One region of the Virgibacillus sp. LDC1 genome, then DNA from elsewhere that is predicted to be linked to it. Evidence: predicted binding sites of a transcription regulator. Region 1 holds the regulator's gene; the other holds the start of a gene.

Region 1 (3,360 bases):
GGATTTTCAGTTAACGTCCGACAAAGAATCCATTCGAAGATTCGGTTCTCAATTTAAACAGGCCTGGGAAGAGGCTCCGTTAGTTTCATAGCAATGGCAATAGATTTTGGTTTATGGTTTTGTAGAACCGTTCATGGAATGCAGCTAATACAGAATCGCCCTCCATAAAAGGGGAGATTCTTTTTTTATTTTTCGAAAAAAGGGAACCTTTGCTCACTTCCATGACTCTAATTAGACGAGGTGAATCGGTTGGAGCTGGAATACTTGAAGCAGATGACGGTGATGGACACACAGACACTGGATAAAATCATGAACTTATACGGAAATGATATCTGGAATTACGCTTATTTTCTGACCAAACAGCAAGCACTGGCTGACGATATTGCTCAAGAGGTGTTTATTAAAGCTTATTTTGGCATACATACCTTTCGCGGTCGGGCGACGCTAAAAACGTGGCTGCTTACAATTACAAGACATACCGCGTTTCGATATCAACAAACTTTTTTCTTTCGGAAAGTGACCCTCAAGGACAAGCTGCTCACAGATGCCTCAAGCCGGTCGGCGGAAGTAGAGTATTTGGATGGGCAGTATACCAATGAAATATGGGCCATGATTATGACCTTACCCAGGAAGTTCAGGGAGGTGTTAATCCTGGATCTTTACTATGAGATGTCAATAAATCAGATTGCGGAGTTCCTTAACCTAGCGGCGGGTACCGTAAAATCAAGACTGTATCGGGCAAGGAAAAAAGTACAGAACCTGTTGAAGGAGAATGGCGATGAATGAGGATAAACCAGAATGGTATTCCCGGGCTAAAAACGCTCCCTTTTCAGATGAAAAGTTCACATCCGAAATGAAAAAAAACGTGCATAGGTCCGTGATTTTCACCGACAGCAAGCCTAAACGTCGGAAGCACTTACAAGTTGGATTTGCTGGAGGGTTAATGCTTCTGACTATTTTAATTGCCTTTCAATTGCCTTTTGGCAGAGAGGAACAACAGAGAGCAGGGACTTTACCTCCTGGTACGGAAGAGACGATCCGAGCACAAGGCTTAACAGATAGGGGAAGGTTGAGTGTGGTTGCTGTAGAAAAGGAAAAAATAACGACATTGGGAGCACCGAGCTGCTTCGGCCTCGAAACCGACCTGTCGTTTACCGGAAACTACAGCGTACGATATCGTTCTCATGGCGTTACGGGTGAAGTCTCCACGCTGGAGGACATTACTTTTATTCAACCCACCTCTGCAGCAGTCGATATGATTCGTTTGCCGTTTCAGGATGCTGATGTATTTATACTTGCACCGCAATATAGGGACTGTCATGGTATACAAATCTATGCGTTCGCGGTAGAGCATGAAACGGGTAAAGCCGTCCAGCTCCGATTTCAGGATGAATCCTTGGTATCCGACACTTCCTATTACAGACCAGGCACGATTCCTATGGTGAAAGATAATAAGCTTGTTCTAGAGTCCACGGAGGGGCCTGGCGGAGAAGGTTCATCAGACTCTAAACTCACGCGAACGTATCGGCTGGATCTTAGGCAAAATGCTATGGTACTAGTCCAAGACAATACAATGATATCCCCTGTGAGTTAAATAAAACAAGTAAAGAGGTTACCATCCAATTAAGGGAGGTAACCTCTTATATTCATAGATATATGAAATTAGTGGACGTCCCTGAAGAGTCCGATTACTTTACCGAGAATCGTAACATGGTTCAGGCGCAGTGGCTCGTAGGTAGGATTCTCCGGTTGCAATCGTACATGATCCTTCTCCTTGTAGAAGGTCTTTACCGTTGCTTCGTCTTCTTCGGTCATCGCTACAACAATGTCGCCATTGTCTGCAGTTTGCTGCTGGCGAACAATGACATAGTCGCCGCTGTGAATGCCAGCTTCGATCATACTGTCACCGACTACCGACAACATGAACACCTTATCGTCGCCTACATAATGCTGCGGGAGCGGAAAATAATCCTCAATGTTCTCCATGGCTGTAATAGGAACACCTGCAGTGACTTTACCGACAACAGGCACTCTGGCAATGGTGTGGGTAAACAGGTTTGCGCTATCGGACTCTTCTTGGCCAAGAAGCTCGATGGCTCTTGGTTTCGTAGGGTCACGGCGAATGAGGCCTTTCTTCTCCAGACGGTCTAGATGTCCATGGACCGTTGAACTGGAGGCTAGTCCGACAGCCTCGCCGATTTCCCGGACAGAAGGCGGGTAACCCTTGCTACGAACTTCGTTGCGGATAAACTCTAAGATCGCCAGCTGGCGGCTGGATATTTTCGACATGCCGTATCAACCCCATTTAGTAACGTTTGGGAAAATTATAACATAGAACTTCCGTTCGTACAAACATAAGTTCTAAATAAAAATAGAACAAATGTTCTTTTGGGTATTGAATCAAACAAGTGTTCGTGTTAATATAAATCCATAAGAGAACACTTGTTTGGGAGATGATGATTCCATGTTGAAATACAGTACATACCGCAGCATTTATGAGAACGTTCCAGTGCAAACGAAGAATTCCTCGGAGACTTGGAGCAATCAATTGAAGTCCAGAATGGCATCCATTCCATTTATAAAGCTTTTATTCATCCTCTTGATCGTAGCTTCATTTTGGACAGGAGCATATTCCGTTTTTGCCGGGGGGATGGACAAGCCCACTGGGGAGAAGCAGGTTATTGTTCAATATGGTGATAGTTTGTGGCGAATTGCTTCCCTTCATAAACCGGCAGATATGGATACGAGAGTCTATCTGGATAGCATCCGAAGAATTAACGGATTGAAAGGTCCGGATATTCAGGCCGGAGAGGTGTTGTCTTTACCGGTCTGGTAATTGGACGACGCTAAGAGCAAACCTTTCCTTATATATGTCCCTACTTCTCGCTTTATATTTCTAAGCTTGCCTAACGAAGTGATTTCACGCAGTATAAGCGTGTTTATAATAGACGACTATTGATTTCTTAACATAGAGGAACCCATTTATGGCATCATATGTTCATATTTGTTCTTAATAAGAGTTTGCAAGGGTGCTGTTGCCTTGACAAGCTCTTTTTCACATGTTTAAGTTATACATGATATCGGAATTGGAGGAGGAGTCATGGACATCGATACTTTGGTTGAACGCATCAATGTACTAGCAAGAAAACAGAAGAGTGAGGGATTGACCGCGGAAGAGCTCAAAGAACGGGCTGAGCTTCGGGAAATATACCTTAATAATATTCGCAGTAACTTTAGACAACAGCTGGAAACGATCGAATGGGTTGATGAAAATGAACAAAAAGGCGGCCCGCGATTAAAGCATTAGTCGATCAATTGTCGCATGGATCTACAACAGTGGATTCATGACCAGATAGATGG
Region 2 (3,360 bases), 3.4 Mb from region 1:
TGCGTTGACCCAACGTTTGGGACGCGGCGTAACCTATCTGGATGGTGAGGGCGCTTATTCCGGGGACAGCAAGAAGGTTATCTTTGTTGTCATTACCCGTCTGGAAGAAGCGAAACTCAAATCGATCGTGGAAGATTGGGACTCCCAGGCTTTTGTCGCCATCGGGAACATCCATGATGTGAAGGGCGGCCGCTTTAAGAAGAAAGCCATTCACTAATAACCATGAAGTGTTATGTTCCACCCATGTTGAGAGTTAACACGGGTGGAACATTTTTTTGTTTAAGGGGCATCTGCGTGCAGGCGAAGCGCCTTCTTCTCTCGCCCATATTGACGAATGATTCTTGTCATCGCCTGCACTGCCGCGGATTGACCCACGGCCTGGTTCACGGTTCCGGTGAAATAGAGTCCTGATTCGGGGTGATGGAAGGCAAATGCGCCGGATTGCCCCCAGTGACCGATAAGTCCTCGCCCTAGGCCGAATGGAGAGAGCGGCTGTCTTGAAATGCCGATGCCATAGAAAAAGGGTCCAGGTGCCCATAGAAAATTCCATTGCCTCTGGAGCTCATCCAAATCGCTGATCGGAAACAAATCCCCGTTAAAAAAGGAGCGCAGGAACATCATCGTTTCCCTTGCCGTTGAGACAATGCCGCCTTCCGCTCCGATGGACGCCATGTACAAAGGAAGGTCCAAACGCTTTTTCTTAAAATAGAAAGGAACGGTGCTGGTATCCTCGGGATCATCGAAAAAATACGTTTGTGTCAGATTCAGCTTGTCGAAGATGTACTCCTTGAATACGTTCTGAATGGATTCGCCCTTGATATTCTCGATTATTTGTCCAAGCAGCCTGTAGTTGGTGTCGGAATATTGGGCTTTATTTCTTTGGCCAGGTTTGAATTTGGGCTTTAGCCGTCTGGCTGCATCCAATGTTTTGTCCAGACTCCAAGCCTGATCATGCCCGGCAATGAGATCCGAGAAGACGTCCCCGGAAAAATAGTCCGGGATGCCTGACGTATTGGACATTAACTGTTTGACCGTGATTTCTTCGGTGTAATCCCTGTTCTCCATCATATGGAGTCCCGCCATGATCTCTTTTGAAAGGTACCTGCCGATTGGATCATCGAGCCCAATCCGCTGCTCCGCCCGTAATTTCAAAAGTACAGCTGTCACGTACAATTTGGTCACGCTGGCAATGAAATAGCGGTCCTCGGTCTGCATCTCCCCGCCGCTGCTGACAAGGGAAAGGGATTGCATCTGGTCCTCAACGCATAAAACCGTGCTAAACACATTCCTTTTATTAGCGAGCCGAGCCAAGCATTCATCCAGAAGCGACTGCTCCAGGTATCTTCCCATTCTCCATATACCTCCCACAGATTGTTATTTATCGATGCCTTATACAGCTTCACTTCTCCTGCTGTTTCCGCAAACGAGCGGCACGTATGAAATCTTCAGCGGCTTCGTCCATCATATGGATCATCTTGATGTCATCCATACTCTCCGTGAATAAATCATTGGCTAGCATGACACAGAGACCTGTCTGAAAGGTTTGCATTTTCAATAAAATAGATTGCAGCTCCTGATCAGAAAATCCCGAAAGCTCCGGGTCCTGCTTCATCAACACGATAACCTCACGAATTTGTTCCGGGGTATTCTTCATATGGGGATTGTTCTTCATAATCAAATCCCGGTAGAGTACAGGGTATTCCTTGGCGAACCGGAGACTTGCCATGCCGATATCCCGGAACGGCTGCCCGGATTGCTGCTCTGTAATCAATCCTCTGGCCACCTGGAAGGCCTTTTCGACGACCTGTTGAACCAGTTCTTCAGCATCGTTGAAATTGACATAGATCGGCGCGATGGAGCTGCCCAGACGTTCAGCTACTTTACGAATCGTAATGGACTCGATTCCATCGGTCTTGGCAATGTCAAATGCGGCTAGCACGATATCTTGTTTGGTGAACTTCGTTTTCGGTGCCATGGCTGTCTGCAACTCCTTGGATTAATTATATGTAGAACAATCGATATATATCACATGATATATATTAATTATAAAGCGGAATTGGACCAAGTTCAACATATTATGATGAAGCGTTGCTGGAGGTTAATTTGAAAATCCAGTAAAACCCACTTATAATAAGAACATATGTTTGTTAAAATAATAATAGTTCAAAATACAGTAATAATACAGGATCAGAGGGGAGGAAGAGGAGTGGCTCGTACGTTATATGAACGGGTAACGACCAAACAGACTTTAAACAGAGTAAAGGAAGAGAGGATGCCCTTCGATTGGTCCATTAATCCGTACCGCGGATGCGGGCATGGATGCAGCTTTTGCTATGCCCGCGCTTTTCAATCCTTTATCGGTATGGGGGCGGAAGATGAGTTTCAGCATCATATCTTTATGAAGTCGAATGCAGCCGAAGCGCTGGAGAAGCAGTTATCGAGTGCGGCGAGGAAGTTTGATCATGATATTGAAGCGATGCGCAGATCGATTGGACAGGTTACGATCGGAACGGCAACCGATCCGTATCAGCCGATCGAGGGCAAGGAGGGGATTACGCGGGAGTGCCTGAAGCTGCTCGCTAAATACCGCATCTCCACGAGCATTACAACGCGTTCTCCGCTCGTGCTCAGGGATTTGGACATATTGACCCGGATGGAGAATGTGTCCGTTAACATCAGTCTCAACACGCTGAATGGGGACATCATCCGGAAGCTGGAGCCGGCATCGCCTCATCCGGAGGGCAGGCTCGATACGATCCACCGATTATCGGCTGCAGGCATACGAACGGGCTTGTTTGTGGCGCCTGTGCTGCCCTTTTTGACGGATAAGGAGTCGGAACTGAGGGATCTTTTGTCGCAGGCGAAGGTGAGGGGTGTTTCTTTTGCGATGATCTCGTTACTGAGACTGTCGCGTGACGTGAAGAAATGGTATATCGAAACACTTAAACACCAGTTTCCCGAAGTGGTACAGCCTTACCGCGAGTTATATGGACAGGGCGCATATGCCGAAGAGCATTACGTACGTTCCTTCAAATCGATGGCGGCCAGGCTGCTGAACGAATATGAGCTGAATGGACTGACCACGGGGGCATCTACTGCCATAGTGAGTGAATCCGGGACGATTGCAAGCGGGACTTCTCAAGAGAACGAGACGCAGGAAGGCGCTCGCGATCATCTTCGTTCAGTCCGGGACCTGGCTGCTCCTGCACAGCCAAGGAAGCTGCCTCAACCGGCAGCGCCAGTCTCCGGCAAGGAGCTTATGCCGGATATTGAGCAGTTATCCTTTCCTTTTTGACGATCCCTTTCCTTGGGGCTTCAGATGTCGGATGACGTTCTCTATCGGTTGGGGAGGCAGGCTCT

What was found. The regulator LexA, encoded in region 1, represses DNA repair genes until DNA is damaged. The targets are predictions, from matches to a motif close to CGAACATATGTTCG.
Region 2: the regulator LexA is predicted to act here: its motif matches at 2,134-2,147, upstream of OHJ21_RS19620 (SPL family radical SAM protein).

The regions. Positions count from the first base shown of each region.
Region 1 covers NZ_JAOXLZ010000001.1:888,221-891,580, forward strand. Annotated here, with positions in the region: gene OHJ21_RS04210 (hypothetical protein) at 1-91, shown strand, start outside; gene OHJ21_RS04215 (RNA polymerase sigma factor) at 241-786, shown strand; gene OHJ21_RS04220 (hypothetical protein) at 779-1,594, shown strand; gene lexA (transcriptional repressor LexA) at 1,663-2,289, opposite strand; gene OHJ21_RS04230 (LysM peptidoglycan-binding domain-containing protein) at 2,465-2,836, shown strand; gene OHJ21_RS04235 (DUF896 domain-containing protein) at 3,101-3,307, shown strand.
Region 2 covers NZ_JAOXLZ010000001.1:4,301,599-4,304,958, reverse strand. Annotated here, with positions in the region: gene OHJ21_RS19635 (YitT family protein) at 1-217, shown strand, start outside; gene OHJ21_RS19630 (serine hydrolase domain-containing protein) at 280-1,350, opposite strand; gene OHJ21_RS19625 (TetR/AcrR family transcriptional regulator) at 1,400-1,975, opposite strand; gene OHJ21_RS19620 (SPL family radical SAM protein) at 2,207-3,295, shown strand; gene ligD (non-homologous end-joining DNA ligase) at 3,278-3,360, opposite strand, start outside.